One region of the Arthrobacter sp. TmtSoilC51 genome, then DNA from elsewhere that is predicted to be linked to it. Evidence: predicted binding sites of a transcription regulator. Region 1 holds the regulator's gene; the other holds the start of a gene.
The links. The regulator LexA, encoded in region 1, represses DNA repair genes until DNA is damaged. The targets are predictions, from matches to a motif close to TCGAACANNTGTTCGA.
Positions count from the first base shown of each region.

Region 2: a site for LexA is predicted at 1,676-1,691, ahead of ACZ5G6_RS14170 (DUF6504 family protein). Genes of this name have one in related genera too.

Region 1 is NZ_AP035877.1:1,819,699-1,827,453, forward strand. It holds gene hflX (GTPase HflX) at 1-496, shown strand, start outside; gene ACZ5G6_RS08315 (ATP-dependent DNA helicase) at 489-2,546, shown strand; gene lexA (transcriptional repressor LexA) at 2,556-3,299, opposite strand; gene ACZ5G6_RS08325 (LysM peptidoglycan-binding domain-containing protein) at 3,657-4,016, shown strand; gene ACZ5G6_RS08330 (histidinol-phosphate transaminase) at 4,095-5,213, shown strand; gene hisB (imidazoleglycerol-phosphate dehydratase HisB) at 5,260-5,886, shown strand; gene hisH (imidazole glycerol phosphate synthase subunit HisH) at 5,883-6,644, shown strand; gene ACZ5G6_RS08345 (CG2302 family histidine operon protein) at 6,645-6,803, shown strand; gene priA (bifunctional 1-(5-phosphoribosyl)-5-((5-phosphoribosylamino)methylideneamino)imidazole-4-carboxamide isomerase/phosphoribosylanthranilate isomerase PriA) at 6,839-7,582, shown strand; gene ACZ5G6_RS08355 (SseB family protein) at 7,582-7,755, shown strand, end outside.
Region 2 is NZ_AP035877.1:3,112,133-3,119,887, reverse strand. It holds gene ACZ5G6_RS14180 (TetR/AcrR family transcriptional regulator) at 1-527, opposite strand, end outside; gene ACZ5G6_RS14175 (FAD-dependent monooxygenase) at 586-1,641, shown strand; gene ACZ5G6_RS14170 (DUF6504 family protein) at 1,775-2,119, shown strand; gene ACZ5G6_RS14165 (DNA polymerase III subunit alpha) at 2,123-5,674, shown strand; gene thrS (threonine--tRNA ligase) at 5,816-7,755, shown strand, end outside.

The sequences.
Region 1 (7,755 bases):
CGTCCGCTCGTTGCCTACGCAGCTGGTGGAAGCCTTCCGCTCCACGTTGGAAGAGGTTGCAGACGCAGACCTGATCCTGCACGTCGTGGACGCCTCCCACCCGGACCCGGAGGGGCAGATCGCAGCAGTACGTGCCGTCTTCACCGAGGTGGACGCCCGCAAGGTTCCAGAAATCATCGTCCTGAACAAGGTGGACGTCGCGGATCCTTTTGTGGTGGAACGCCTGAAGCAGAAAGAGCCGCGGCACGCAGTGGTCTCCACCCGCACAGGCCAAGGCATCCCGGAACTCCTGGAAGAGATCAGCCGGTCCATTCCCAGGCCGGGCGTCCGCCTCGAGGTGCTCATCCCGTACGACCGCGGTGACATGATCAACAAGCTGCACAACTCCGATTCGGAAATCCTGAGCCTCGAGCACGAGGAAAGCGGAACCCGTGTGGTGGCCATGGTCCGTGAAGGATTGGCCGCCGAGCTGGAGTCATTCGTCAGCCATGGTTGAGAAGGTGGCGGCGGACGTCGTCGAGTCGGTGGGGGAGAAGTTCACCCTCGAACTGTTGGACAAAGCTGTTGCTGGAATGGGCGGTCAAAGCCGTGCAGGCCAGCACGAGATGGCAAAACAGGTCACCAGGGCAATCGAGTCCGGTGAACATTTGCTCGTCCAGGCGGGAACGGGGACAGGTAAGTCCTTGGCTTACCTGATTCCGTTGATCGCGCATTCCATGGACAGCGACAAACCGACACTCGTGTCCACCGCTACGTTGGCCCTGCAGACTCAAATTGTGGGCCGGGACCTGCCCCGGCTGTTGGAAACCATAAGCCCGGCCCTTGAACGGCCCGTGAACGTAGCTCTCGTCAAGGGTCGGGCAAATTATGTCTGCCTGCAAAAGCTCGAAGGGGGCTTCCCCAGCGAGGAGCCGTCGGAAGGCCAACTGTTTTCCCTTGGCGAGGACACCAGCGTGCCGCATTTCGCAGCGGCCGTTGGGGGCCCGTCGTCGCAATTGGGCAAGGAAGTAGTACGGCTCCGCGAGTGGGCCGAAACGACCCCCACAGGGGACCGGGATGAACTAATGCCTGGCGTCACGGATCGTGCCTGGCGGCAGGTGTCTGTGACGTCAATGGAGTGCTTGGGAGCACAGAAGTGCCCACTTGCCGAGGAGTGCTTCAGCGAGCTGGCGCGCGCCAGGGCCGCCGAAGCCGACGTCGTAGTCACCAACCACGCCATGCTGGCCGTGAGCGCGTTTGAAGGACTCGCAGTCTTGCCTGAATATGACGTCGTGGTGGTTGACGAAGCCCACGAGCTTCAGGACCGGGTCACGGGGGCCGTTTCGGGCCAGTTGTCCGTGGCGATGGTCCATGCGGCCGCCTCGAGCGCCCGCAAACACACGGCCATCACCGTTGACGCCCTGAATGCTGCTGCGGACCGGCTGGATATGGCTATTGCCGGAGTCCCCAACGGTTTGCTGCCCAATGGGCTCAACGACGAACAACTTGACTGCCTGGACCAACTGCGGGATGCCACCCGCGCCGCGTTGTCGGATTCGAAGACTGACTCTTCAAACGCGGTCGACGGCGGTCGGCAGCTTGCGCGCTCCCGGCTCATGCTCATTCTGGAACTGTGCGAGAGGATGCTCGCCGCCAAGGAGAACCGTGAAGTGGTGTGGTTCTCCAGAAACAGCACCTTCGATCCCCAGCAGGGTTACTCCCAGCCGGATGAGACATCGCCGGCACTGATCAACATCGCCCCACTCAGCGTGGCGGGGAGGCTGCGGGAAGGCCTATTTGCAGGGCACACAGTGGTGCTGACTTCCGCGACGCTGGCAATTGGATCGGCGTTTGAGCCTGCAGCGGGCGGCCTCGGACTGATCGGGGACGGGGCGCCGAGCTGGACCGGCTTGGACGTCGGATCACCCTTTGACTATCCCAAGCAGGGCGTCCTCTACGTGGCCAAACACCTGCCTAAGCCCGGCCGCGGTACGTCGGCCGAGGCCCTCGATGAGCTCGAAGACCTCATCCGTGCATCCGGCGGGGGAGCCTTGTGCCTGTTTTCCTCACGGCGGGCGGCCGAGGAAGCCGCAGACGCCATGCGCCCGCGGCTGGATGTGGACATCCTCTGCCAGGGCGAATCCACCATGGCAGCGTTGGTAAAGCAATTTGCCGATGAACCGGACACCTGCCTCTTCGGCACGATGTCCCTGTGGCAAGGCGTTGACGTCCCTGGTGGTTCATGCCGCCTTGTGGTGATCGACCGCATTCCGTTCCCGAGGCCCGACGATCCGCTGATGACTGCACGCTCGCGGGCCGTTGCGCAGTCCGGGGGCAACGGGTTCATGGCGGTGTCGGCTACCCACGCGGCAATTCGCCTTGCGCAAGGCGCAGGGCGCCTTATTCGCTCTACCGCCGACAAAGGTGTGGTGGCGGTGCTGGACTCACGGCTTTCCACCGAACGGTACGGAGGGTTCCTGCGCGCCGCATTGCCACCGTTTTGGGCGACGACGGATCGCAACGTGGTGCGCGGCGTTCTGGAACGCCTGGGCACAAAGAAAACGTAGGCGAACGCCTTAGAGGGAACGCAGGACAGAGACGACCTTGCCCATAATGGTGGCTTGGTCTCCCAGAATCGGTTCGTACTGCGTGTTCTGGGGCAGCAGCCATGTGTGTCCGTCGCGCTGGCGGAAGGTTTTCACTGTGGCTTCGTCGTCCAGGAGGGCGGCGACGATGTCGCCGTTGATGGCGTCGTTCTGTCGCCGGACAACTACCCAGTCACCATCACAAATGGCGGCATCGATCATTGAGTCGCCAGCGACCTTCAACATGAACAGTTCGCCGTGGCCCACCAACTGCCGGGGCAAGGGCAGGACGTCCTCAATGGTCTGGTCGGCGAGGATTGGCCCGCCGGCTGCAATCCTTCCCACCAAGGGCACCATTGCGGTGTCGCTGGCACTGGCCAATTCCGTCACAGCGAGTCCACCTGCGCTGCGCAGTGTGGTGGCCGCTTCCACGCCGGGAATCGTCCCGCCATCAAGCGTCAATGGCATGAGGACTTCCATGGCGCGGGGGCGCTTGGGATCCCTCCGTAAGTACCCGAGCTTTTCCAACTGCGAGAGCTGGTGCGTGACGCTGGACAGGCTTGCGAGACCAACGGTGTCCCCGATTTCGCGCATACTCGGCGGATACCCGTTGTCATTGACGGACCGCTGAATGGTTTCCAGTATTTTCTTCTGCCGGACAGTCAGGCTTTTGGGACTCTTTTGAGGCTGCTGGCTCCGCAGGGGTACCCCGCCGCCGGTGGCTTTCGCTGCCATGTTCGCCAATGCCCTTCCGTTCCGCCCGGTCACGATCCGAAGTGTGCCCGGGGATGGTCGGGTCTGAAAAATGTCAGACCCTCCTGTTCCACTGAAACAGTGCCTGTTTCTTCACTCAAACCTAGGCCAGGCACAGGCGTTTATCAAACATTCGTTCTAGCGAGTCTCGACACCGTTCGTTGATAAGTGCTAAAAATGTCATAGCAAGTTTCGAATATGTGTTCTATAAACGCGGACCATCGGCTGGATGTTCGAAGAAAGTGTTCGAACATCCGGACGTTGATCCAAGCGAACACAAGGAATTGGCAGCCGGCAACGGGCATCCGATGCAGGCAATCGCTCAGAAGGGCTCAGCTCATGTCCGCAATCTCAACGTTCCACGAATTCCGCAACACCCCGGCGCCTACGCGTCTCCGGCTTACCCGGCGCGGCAGGATCGTCTTCTTCGGCATCCCTGCCATGCTGCTCCTTGCCGCACTGCTGAGCCTGGCCGGCTTCATCAACTCTCCCGCCAAAGCCTCGGATACGCGGGCCCAGTTGCAGCCGCCCGTTGCTGTCACGGTTACTGTCCAGCCCGGGCAGTCCCTGTGGGGCATTGCTGGTGCGGCCGCTCCTGAGCGCGACCCCCGCGATGTCATCGCGGAAATCATCCAGTTGAACGACCTCCGCGGAGGACGCATCCAGCCGGGCCAGCAGCTTTTCGTTCCCGCCAACTAAACGGTCGGCCGGGTGCGCAAAAAGCGCCTCCGGCGTCACAGTTACTCCGCAGTCGCACTGGCACCTTAAACTGTCTTGGTGAGTGACCAGCTTGAGCGACTTGACCGACTTCCCCTCCGGACCAATCTGCGTGGACTGAGCCCGTATGGCGCACCGCAGCTTGACGTCCCGATTTTGCTCAACGTCAACGAGAACACCCATGGCGTGCCGGCAGATGTGCAAGCGGCGATCACCGAGGCCGTTGCTGCCGCGGCTACTGGCCTGAACCGGTATCCTGACCGCGAATTCACGGAACTCCGTGAATCCCTGGCGGATTACCTCGGACACGGGCTTTCCGCGGACAACATCTGGGCCGCGAACGGCTCCAACGAGGTCCTGCAACAGATTTTGCAGGCCTTTGGTGGCCCCGGGCGCAAGGCATTGGGTTTCCCTCCCACGTATTCCATGTACCCGTTGCTTGCCAGTGGCACCGACACCGAGTATGTCCGCGGCGTTCGTGCTGATGACTATGGGCTGGACGCAGCTTCTGCTGCTGCCCAGGTGAAGGAGACTGGCGCAAATATCGTCTTCCTGTGCTCTCCGAACAACCCCACTGGCACCGGACTGGGTTTGGACGTGGTCGAAGCCGTGTACGAGGCGGGCGAGGCGAGCCAAGCTATCGTCATCGTGGACGAGGCCTACCACGAGTTCGCGCACGACAACACACCAAGCGCACTGACGCTGCTTGCCGGACGGGAGCGCTTGATCGTTTCACGCACCATGAGCAAAGCCTTTGCCCTGGCTGGTGCCCGCCTGGGTTACATGGCCGCCGCACCTGAGGTTGCGGATGCCATTAGGCTCGTCCGGCTGCCGTACCACCTTTCAGCAGTCACGCAAGCCACCGCTTTGGCAGCCCTCAACCACCGCGAAGCGCTCATGGCTGACGTCGAGGACATCAAGGTCCAACGCGATCGCATTGTGACCGAACTCCTTCGAATGGGACTCAAGCCCTCGGCCTCGGACTCCAATTATGTGTTCTTTGGCGGTCTGGAGAACCCGCACGCCATTTGGCAGGGGTTGCTGGAGGCGGGTGTCCTGATCCGCGACGTCGGAATTCCCGGACACTTGCGGGTGACTGCCGGAACGGAGAAGGAAACAACGGTCTTCCTTGAGGCCTTGGAAACCCTCCTGGGCAGCCCGGCGTCCCAGCCCAACTAAACTTGTCAATAGACCCACCCCACCCTTCGTGTATAAGGACGTCCCAATGAGCGAAACCGGCGCCACGCCGTCCGCTGCCCGCACTGCTCGCATGGAGCGCACCACCAGCGAATCCTCCGTCCTGGTGGAAATCAACCTCGATGGCACCGGTGTCTCGGATATCAGCACCACGGTTCCCTTCTATGACCACATGCTGACGGCGTTGTGCAAGCACTCCCTGATTGACATGACCGTCAAAGCCACCGGGGACACCCACATTGATGCGCATCACACGGTGGAGGATGTCGCCATTACTTTTGGTGAGGTCTTGCGCACAGCCTTGGGCAACAAAGCCGGCATCCGCCGCTTCGGCGAAGCAACGGTTCCCTTGGACGAGGCCCTGGCGCATGCCGTCGTGGACGTTTCCGGACGCCCGTACCTGGTGCACGGAGGGGAACCTGCGGGACAGGAGTACCACCTGATCGGGGGGCACTTCACGGGCTCGCTGACACGCCACGTGTTTGAGGCAATCACGTTGCACGCAGGTATCTGCCTGCACATGAATGTCCTTGCTGGCCGCGATCCGCACCACATTGTCGAAGCCCAGTTCAAGGCCTTTGCGCGCGCTCTTCGCTCAGCAGTTGAGTCGGATCCTCGCGTCGAGGGCATTCCGTCAACCAAGGGGGCGCTGTGAGTGGACAAATTCTGAAGAACGGCGCCGTTACCCACGCTTCGGCCGCCGTCAAGCCGGAGTCGCCCGAGGGTAAGCCCACCGTTACCGTGCTGGACTACGGTTCGGGAAACGTTCGTTCCGCCGTTCGCGCCCTTGAACGTGCCGGTGCCCAGGTGGTCCTCAGCGCCAAGCCTGAAGACGTGCTGAACGCTGACGGGCTGCTGGTCCCGGGCGTGGGTGCTTTTGAGACGGTGATGAAAGAACTCAAATCTGTGGATGCCATCCGCATGATTGGCCGCCGCGTCGCCGGTGGACGGCCCGTCCTGGCAATCTGCGTGGGCCTGCAGGTCCTCTTCGAAGCCGGCGTCGAGCACGGTACCGAGTCCGAGGGCATGGCCGAATGGCCGGGCAAAGTTGAACTCCTTCCGGCCCCCGTGGTTCCCCACATGGGATGGAACACGGTGGATGTGCCCCAAGGATCCAAGCTTTTCGCTGGCGTCGAGCAGGAACGCTTCTACTTCGTGCACTCCTATGGCGTGCAGGAGTGGAACTTCGATGTCGTCCAGCCCCGGATGGCCCCACCGTTGGTGACCTGGTCCGAGCACGGTGCACGCTTTATCGCTGCCGTTGAAAACGGCCCCCTATGTGCAACCCAGTTTCATCCCGAGAAATCCGGCGATGCCGGGGCGCGGCTCCTTCGTAACTGGGTGGACGGACTCCGGAAACCCGGATCCAAGGCGGCACAGGCTCCGGCATCGGACGACAGTAGCGCAGCCTAAATGTGGTCGGTAGTGCTTATGGGCCTCGCCGGTGTGCTGGTGGGCGGAGGCATTTCCTTCCATCAACAGAAGAAGCCCTTGTGGGTTTCCGTTTCTTTCTATGTGCTGGCGGGGATGTCCCTGTTGGCCGCCTATCTCCTGACGCTTCCAGGCAACTGAACGCCGCGCGTCCCCAATCAACTCCTAGGACCCACATGACCACCTCCGCCCAGTCCGTTCTGGAACTCCTCCCTGCCGTTGACATCGTTGATGGCCAGGCAGTCCGCCTGCTGCAAGGTGAGGCTGGCTCGGAAACCAGCTATGGAACGCCCCTTGAAGCTGCCTTGAACTGGCAGAACGCCGGTGCCGAGTGGGTGCACATGGTGGACCTCGACGCCGCCTTTGGCCGCGGCAACAACGCAGACCTCATCAGCGAGGTCGTGTCCCAGCTCAATGTCAAGGTGGAGTTGTCCGGCGGTTTGCGGGATGACGAGTCGCTGGAACGCGCCCTGGCGCTGGGGGTTGCCCGGGTGAACCTGGGCACAGCGGCACTGGAAGACCCGGAATGGACCCGCCGTGCGATCGACCGCTTCGGTGACAAAATCGCCGTCGGGCTTGATGTTCGCGGAACCACCTTGGCTGGACGTGGCTGGACGAAGGAAGGCGGGGACCTCTGGGAGGTCCTTGCCCGTCTGGAGGATGCCGGCTGTGCACGCTACGTTGTCACCGATGTCACCAAGGATGGAACGCTGCAGGGACCGAACGTGGACCTGCTGCGCCAGATGGTTGAGAAGACGGGCAAGCCGGTTGTTGCCTCGGGCGGTATCTCCAGCCTGGAGGACCTTCGGGTGCTGCGTGAACTCGTTCCGCTGGGCGTTGAAGGCGCGATTGTGGGCAAGGCGCTTTATGCCGGTGCCTTCACTCTGCCCGAAGCCCTGGACGTTGCTGGCCGTCGCTGATGCCTCAGCCCGAAACGCACAACGGCGACAGCCCGGACAAGGGTAACGCTGTCCGGCGTGAACTGCCGGGGCACATCGCCGCCGCCCTGGCCGGCGCCGGGGGAGCCACCGACTCTGCAGGGCAGCCTTGGGCCGGCCGCAGCCTGAGCGGTGACGACGCCAAGATCCACAAC
Region 2 (7,755 bases), 1.3 Mb from region 1:
AGGCGGCGAACGTTGGCCGCAACGGTGGATCGGTCCATGTCCTGTCCGCGGCGGGCAGTCAGGAGGTGCATGGCCAACCCGTCACCGTAGTCCGATACCGCTTCAGCGCGGGCCCTTGCGTCAGTCACTCCCATGGAACCCAGCATCTGTTCAAGGGCTGAAAGCATTCTTTGGTGCCCGGCGGCCACAACGTCGGGCTGGTCCAAGGCAAAGGCGAATCGTGCCCTGGTCAGTTCAGCGTGGTTTTTTGCCAGCGCGAGCAGTGCCCCGGCGAGCTGTTCCGCCAGGGCGGCTACCGACGTCGGGATTTCGGATCCGCCCTGCTGCTGCAGCAGGAGCGAATCGCGTTCTTCAACGCGGTCGACGGCGGCAGCTACCAAAGCGGCACGGTTGCGGAAGTAATTGGAAGTAGTTCCCACGGCGACGCCCGCTTCGGCGTCAACGGCCCGATGGGTGAGTCCCTTGAGGCCTTTGGCAGCCACCACGGTGAGGGCCGCGTCGGCAAGGCTGGTTCGTCTGTCCGGCATGGCGAAAGTCTAGCCTTTAACCTCCCAATTACTACAAATGTAGTAGTAGAGTGGCGGCATGAAAAAGGTGGATATCGTCGGTGGGGGCATAGCGGGCCTCGCCCTTGCAGGAACCCTTGATCCCAGCCAGTTCCACGTCACTGTGCACGAACAGCGGGCTGACCTCCCAGCGGTGGGAACAACCCTGGCCATGTGGCCCGAGGCCCAGGAAGCCCTGGCTTCGTTGGGCATCCTTGGCGCCATCCGGGAAAACAGCCCCCTCATCAAAGGCGGTGCACTCAGGAGCTCCGCAGGCACTCCGTGGATAAGCGTGGAGGGGCAGAACCTTGTGGGGGTCGCCAGGCATACGCTCCTGCGGTTCCTCGACTCCGCCGTGCCCCCGACGGTCCAGAGGCGAAACGGAAAGGTGGACGCGGTTCCAGGCGACTCCTACCTGGCAGTAGCGGCGGATGGGGTGCACAGCATGGTGCGGCGCTCCGTGTGGGGCCAGGGGTGTGCCGCCAAGCTGACCCCCTACCTCGCCGTTCGGGGCGTCATTCCAGAAGACCCGGGCAGCGAAAGCATAGGTGAGTACTGGGGGCGCGGGGATCTCTTTGGCATCGGCCCATCAAGCGGCGGAACCAACTGGTACGCGTCCTTCCGCAGCGGCATGGGACCTGAAGGAATCGACGTCGGCGACGCCCTTGATTTGGCACGACGCCGCTACTCCAAGCACGCGACGGGCATCCAGCATGTCCTGAATACGGCGACGCCCGAAACGTCATTGGCACAACGCATTTGGACCACCCCGCCGCTATGGCGCTATTCGCGGGGCAATGTTGTCCTCATCGGAGACGCGGCCCACGCCATGGCGCCCAACCTTGGGCGGGGCGCCTGCGAATCGCTGATAGACGCCGTCACCCTGGGAAAGCTGGTCAATACCATGCCCCTGGACCAGGCCCTCACTGCCTACAACCGTCAACGTGTGCTTCGGACCCAGCAATTCCGCCTCGGGTCATCCCTGATGATGCGCGTCGCGCTCGCAGAGAGTGCCCAACCCCTGCGTGACAAGTTGCTCGAACTTACTGCCAGGCGGAAGTCCAAGGCGTCTCCAGGGAGCAAAACTTCCCAGTAGGTTTTGTCGGGGGAGCGACGTAAACTGGATATATTCGAACATACATTCGAATAGCGATTTTGCTGACAGGCGATTTTGCTGACCAGGTAATTTTGCTGATCCAGGGCGATGCCCCCAGGCAAGGAGTGTGGATATGGGGCTTTTCAGTGAGTCCGTGGACGTCATCTGCACGGAAACGGGAAGGCCACAAGCAATCCAGTGGAAAGGAATCCACTACGTCGTCACCAACGAACCCATCCGGTGGTACGAGCGGCGCCAATGGTGGGTGGAAGAAAGCAGGGCCCCTCTAGGAAGCGGCGCAGGCTTGGTAGACCACGAGATCTGGCGGGTCCAACTTCAGCGCCCACAGGATGAAGGGCAATCCGGCAAGGCCATAACCCTTGACCTCGTCCGACATCTCGCCAGCGGCCGCTGGCGGCTCCTTCGCATCCACGACGCCGCACCGGCCCGGGCAGTCGAACCAGACGAAGCCGCCTGAACCTTGAACTTCACACACCTGCACGTCTCCACAGCCTTCAGCGCCCATTACGGCGTTTCCTGGCCAGACGAACTTGCCCAGTCCGCAGCAGCAGATGGCGCAACAGCTCTCGCCTGTACAGACAGGGACGGCTTGTACGGCATCATCAAACACCTCAAAGCATGCATGGACGCCGGCATCGACCCCATCATCGGAGTGGACCTCGCCATCTTCGACGACGACGGCGACCACCGCACCCAAGTTGCGGGCCGCGTCGTCGTACTCGCCCACGGCAACAACAACGGCGCTGGCTACCGCGCCCTCTGCCGCCTCGTCTCCGACGCCCATGCCCGCACCTCCGGCAAGGCCGGGGGAGTGGTGCCCGTCGCCGTAACAAGGGCAGAACTCGCATCGAGGACACTGGACCCAAAAACCCTCAAACCCGTGCTTACCGTCCTCATAGGACCAGACTCCGATGTAGGCCGTGCCATGGGAGGGCGGAAATATCTTCGGCCCCGGACACTCTTCAAACAATGGATTGACGCCATGCCGCCCGGGACTATCGTTGCCGAGGCCGTATCCCACCTGAGCGCCCCTGGAGAACCCCTCAGCACAGCCCACGCTGTGCGCATGCTCAAGCTCGCCTTTGAATACAACATCCCCGCCATCCTCAGCAACGCCGTTCGCTACTGCGCCCAGGATGGCGCCCCAACCGCGGACGTCCTGGACTCCGCCCGCACACTAAAATCCCTCCCCGAACTTTCCGCAGCCCCCCTGCTCCAGCCAGCAGGTCAACTACAACCAACAGGTCCACTACAACCAACAGGGCAGGGCTGGTTGAAGAACGCCCAACAAATGCTCCAACTCGGTAAAGAGATCATGGGCGCGGCAGGGCAAGGAGCAGCCGGGCTGAACAAACTGCTCTCCAACACAGAAGCGCTCGCCGATAAATGCCGCATCGATCCCATCCTGGACATGGGATGGAAGAAGCCCGTTGTCCCTGAAGCCTCCATCATTGGCATCGACCGTGACCCCATGGTGGAACTCATCCAACGATGCGAGGCAGGAATCACCCGGCGCTTCCCAGGCATCAAAGGCGATGCGGAAGGGCAGATGCGCTCGCGGTTGGAACATGAGCTCGGAATCATCGGCAAGCTTGGTTTTGCCTCCTACTTCCTCACAGTGGCCGAAGTGTCCCGGATGATCATTGAAATGGGCGTCCGGGTAGCTGCCAGGGGCTCCGGGGCCTCGAGCTTGGTTAACTACCTGATCGACATCAGCCAAGTTGATCCGATCCGGCATGACCTCATTTTTGAACGATTCCTCTCGGGGCGCCGGTCAACCCTTCCTGATATTGACATCGACGTCGAAAGCGCCGAACGGCACAACGTCTACCGGAAGATCTTCGAGCGTTTCGGAGCGGAACGGGTGACCCTGATGAGTATGCAAAACGGTTACCGCGCCCGCGGTGCTGTCCGGGACGCCGGCATGGCTCTTGGCATGGACGAGGCTGAAATCGGCGAAATCGCCAAGCAGTTGTGGCGGTTCTCAGCCCGCAAATTCAGGGAAGCGTTGGTTGAAAAGCCTGAACTCCGTGAGTTTGCCGGGCGTGTGGAGTCTGGACGCGGAGGGCCGGGAGGCATGGAGGAAAACCAGCAGCTGGACCTGCTGGTGGATCTCACTGAAAGGTTGGATCGCCTTCCACGGCACATTTCCATGCACCCCTGCGGGGTGATCCTGGGGGACGCCACGCTCCTGGACAGAACACCGGTGCAGCCCAGCGGTTTGGGGCTACCCATGAGCCAGTTCGACAAACACGACATGGATCCCATGGGAATGCTCAAACTGGATGTCCTGGGTGTGCGGATGCAAAGTGCCATGGCGTTTGCGGTGCGGGAGGTTATCCGCCTGCACCCTTCCAAGGCAGAGGTAGTGGCGGCGGGCCACCATCCTGTGGAGCCGGGAAGCACAGGTCCGGACTATATTGCGGAGGACGGACGGATTGACCTCAATGCAGTGCCATTCGACGACGAGCCCACTTATGAGTTGATTCGCAGTACGCATACGTTGGGCTGTTTCCAGATTGAGTCTCCTGGCCAGCGTGAGCTGATTGGGAAGATGGCACCGCGGGAATTCAATGACCTCATTATCGATATTTCCTTGTTCCGGCCTGGGCCCATGAAGTCGGACATGGTCCGTCCGTTCCTGGAGCACCGGCATGGCTTCGCGCCTGAGGTGTACCCCCACCCGGACCTGAAGCCCGTCTTGCAGGAAACCCATGGCGTCACTGTTTTCCATGAGCAGATCCTGAAGACCTTCCACGTCATGACAGGGTGCGGTTTGGACAGGGCAGACGAGTTTCGCCGGGCCTTGGGTGACGAGATCCACGAACCGGAAGTGGAGAAGTACTTCCGCCGGGAAGCGATCAAGAGATACTCACCTGACGTCGTGGACAAAGTGTGGGGAACCCTCAAGGCCTTTGGCAGCTTTGGTTTCTGTAAAGCCCATGGAGCTGCCTTTGCAGTGCCCACCTATCAATCGGCGTGGCTGAAAACCCACCACCCTGAAGCGTTCCTGGCGGGGCTTTGGGAGCACGACCCCGGGATGTACCCCAAACGCCTGCTGGTTGCTGAGGCCCGCCGTTTGGGCATTCCCATCCTGCCCTTGGATATTAACCGCAGCCAGGCTGAATACAGGGTGGAAAGAATCCAGGAAGGCCAGGACTCCGGCAGGCTTGGCATTCGCTTGAGCCTGAACGGAATATACGGCCTCTCGGGAGCGGAGCTTAAGCGGATCGTGGCTGGGCAACCCTACGATTCCCTCGCCGACCTCAGGGCCAGGGCCAGGGTGAGCAAGCCGAATATCAAGAGGCTCGCCCAACTCGGGGCCTTCGACGCCCTGCACCGGGATGCTGGAGGAACAGCAAACCGCGCCGATTTGGTGCAGCACTTGCAGGCTCTCCAGACCAGTCCCTCCAAGAAGGCCAACGACGTCATTGAAGGGCAGTTGTCCTTGCCCCTTGGTGATGTGGAGTTGCGGAATATTGCTGCTGGACTACCTGAGCCCAGCATGGTGGACAACGTGCGGGCAGAACTTGATCTCATGGCTGTGGATGTGAGCGAGCATCTTATGGAAAGCCATAGGCCATTGCTGGACAAGCTTGGTGTCACCACGGCGGATAAGCTCCTGGGTCTTCGCAACGGCACCGAGGTACTGGTGGCAGGCGTCCGGATCGCAACTCAGACACCTCCCATGCGTGGGGGGCGCCGCGTAGTGTTCATCAGCATCGACGACGGTACAGGCTGCGTGGACACAGTCTTCTTCCATGAAGCCCAGGAAGAATCGGGTCCGCTCCTGTTTGGTACCCGCCTGCTGCTGATTCGAGGAACCACGCGACGAACTGGTCCCAAGGGAATCAGCCTAAGCGCAAGCAAGGCCTGGGACCTTGGCCGCCCCGAGACCCTGCCGTATGCAGAAGTCCTGCCACCCGGCGTCGGGCTTCCTCCGGAATTCACCCACTCAGGGCCCCTTGACGGTATCTCCAGGAACCTTGCCATCACCGGCCTCGGAAGCTGATCCCGGGCGACCGGAAGCTGATTCCAGGCGACGGCGCGCTGCTTTGGCCGCCTTCGTCGAAACAGATACGATTGACGGTGGCTGGCTGTGGTCCCCGTACGCCACAAGCTATGAAGCCTTCACTATGAATAGGAGACACCCGTGTCAGATGCCCAACAGATCACCCTCATCGTCGATGGCGAAGAGACCAAGGTGACGGAAGGGACTACCGGCGCGGAACTCTTCTTTGAGCGCCGCGACGTCGTTGTTGCCCGTGTCAATGGTGTGCTGAAGGACCTTGACCAGGTCCTCACCGAGGGTGCAGACGTTGAAGGCGTCACCATCGAATCCCCTGACGGGCTCAACGTTCTCCGCCACTCCACCGCACACGTCATGGCCCAGGCCGTGCAGCAGCTGCGGCCCAATGCCAAGCTTGGCATCGGCCCTTACATTACCGACGGTTTCTACTTCGACTTCGACGTTGCTGAGCCGTTCACGCCGGAAGACCTGCGCCAGCTGGAAAAGATGATGCAGAAGATCATCAACCAGAACCAGAAATTCGTTCGCCGCGTGGTCACCGAAGACGAAGCCCGCGAAGCCATGGCTGGCGAGCCCTACAAGCTGGAGTTGTTGGGCAAGAAGAACGACGCCGCAGACGCCGGTGAAGGCGTGAACGTTGAAGTCGGTACTGGCGACATCACTATTTACGACAATGTGGATCGCAAGAGCGGCGAAAGCGTCTGGTGCGACCTCTGCCGCGGACCGCACCTGCCCAACACCAAGATCATCTCCAACGCGTTCGCACTGACACGCTCGTCCTCCGCGTACTGGCTGGGCAACCAGAACAACCAGCAGCTGCAGCGAATCTACGGCACAGCATGGCCCACCAAGGAAGCCCTCAAGGCTTACCAGGAACGCATCGCTGAGGCAGAACGGCGCGACCACCGCAAGCTGGGTGTGGAGTTGGACCTGTTCTCGTTCCCGGACGAACTCGGCTCGGGCCTTCCTGTGTTCCACCCCAAGGGCGGCATTATCCGCAAGGCCATGGAGGACTACTCCCGCCAGCGCCACGTCGACGCCGGCTACGAGTTCGTCTACACCCCCCACATCACCAAGGGACACCTCTACGAGGTCTCGGGCCACCTTGACTGGTACAAGGACGGCATGTTCCCGGCGATGCAGGTGGATGCAGAGCTCAACGAAGACGGCACCGTGCGGAAGCCTGCGCAGGACTATTACCTGAAGCCGATGAACTGCCCCATGCACAACCTGATCTTCCGCTCACGTGGCCGGTCCTACCGCGAACTGCCGCTGCGCCTGTTCGAATTCGGTTCGGTTTACCGTTACGAGAAATCCGGCGTGGTGCACGGCCTGACCCGTGTCCGCGGCATGACACAGGACGACGCCCACATCTACTGCACCCGCGAGCAGATGAAGGACGAACTGACCACCACGCTGAACTTTGTCCTTGGCCTCCTGAAGGACTACGGGCTGGACGATTTCTACCTCGAACTCTCCACCAAGAACGAGGAAAAGTTCGTGGGTGACGACGCCGCCTGGGAGGAAGCAACCCGCACACTCGCCGAGGTTGGCGCAGCGTCCGGGCTGGACCTGGTACCGGACCCGGGTGGAGCAGCGTTCTATGGCCCGAAGATTTCCGTCCAGGCAAAGGACGCCCTCGGCAGGACCTGGCAGATGTCCACCATCCAGTTGGACTTCAACCTGCCTGAACGCTTCGAGCTGGAGTACCAGGCAGCGGATGGATCGCGCCAGCGTCCCGTCATGATCCACCGTGCCCTCTTCGGTTCGGTCGAACGATTCATGGGTGTTCTCACGGAGCACTACGCCGGCGCCTTCCCGGCGTGGCTATCTCCCGTCCAGGTGGTGGGCATCCCTGTCGCTGAGGCGTTCAACGACTACATGTTCGACGTCGTTGACCAGCTGAAGGCCGCGGGAATCCGTGCCGAGGTGGACATCTCCTCGGACCGTTTCCCGAAGAAGATCCGTACGGCCAGCAAGGACAAGATCCCGTTCGTCCTGATCGCCGGCGGTGAGGATGCAGAAGCAGGTGCTGTCTCGTTCCGCTTCCGCGATGGCAGCCA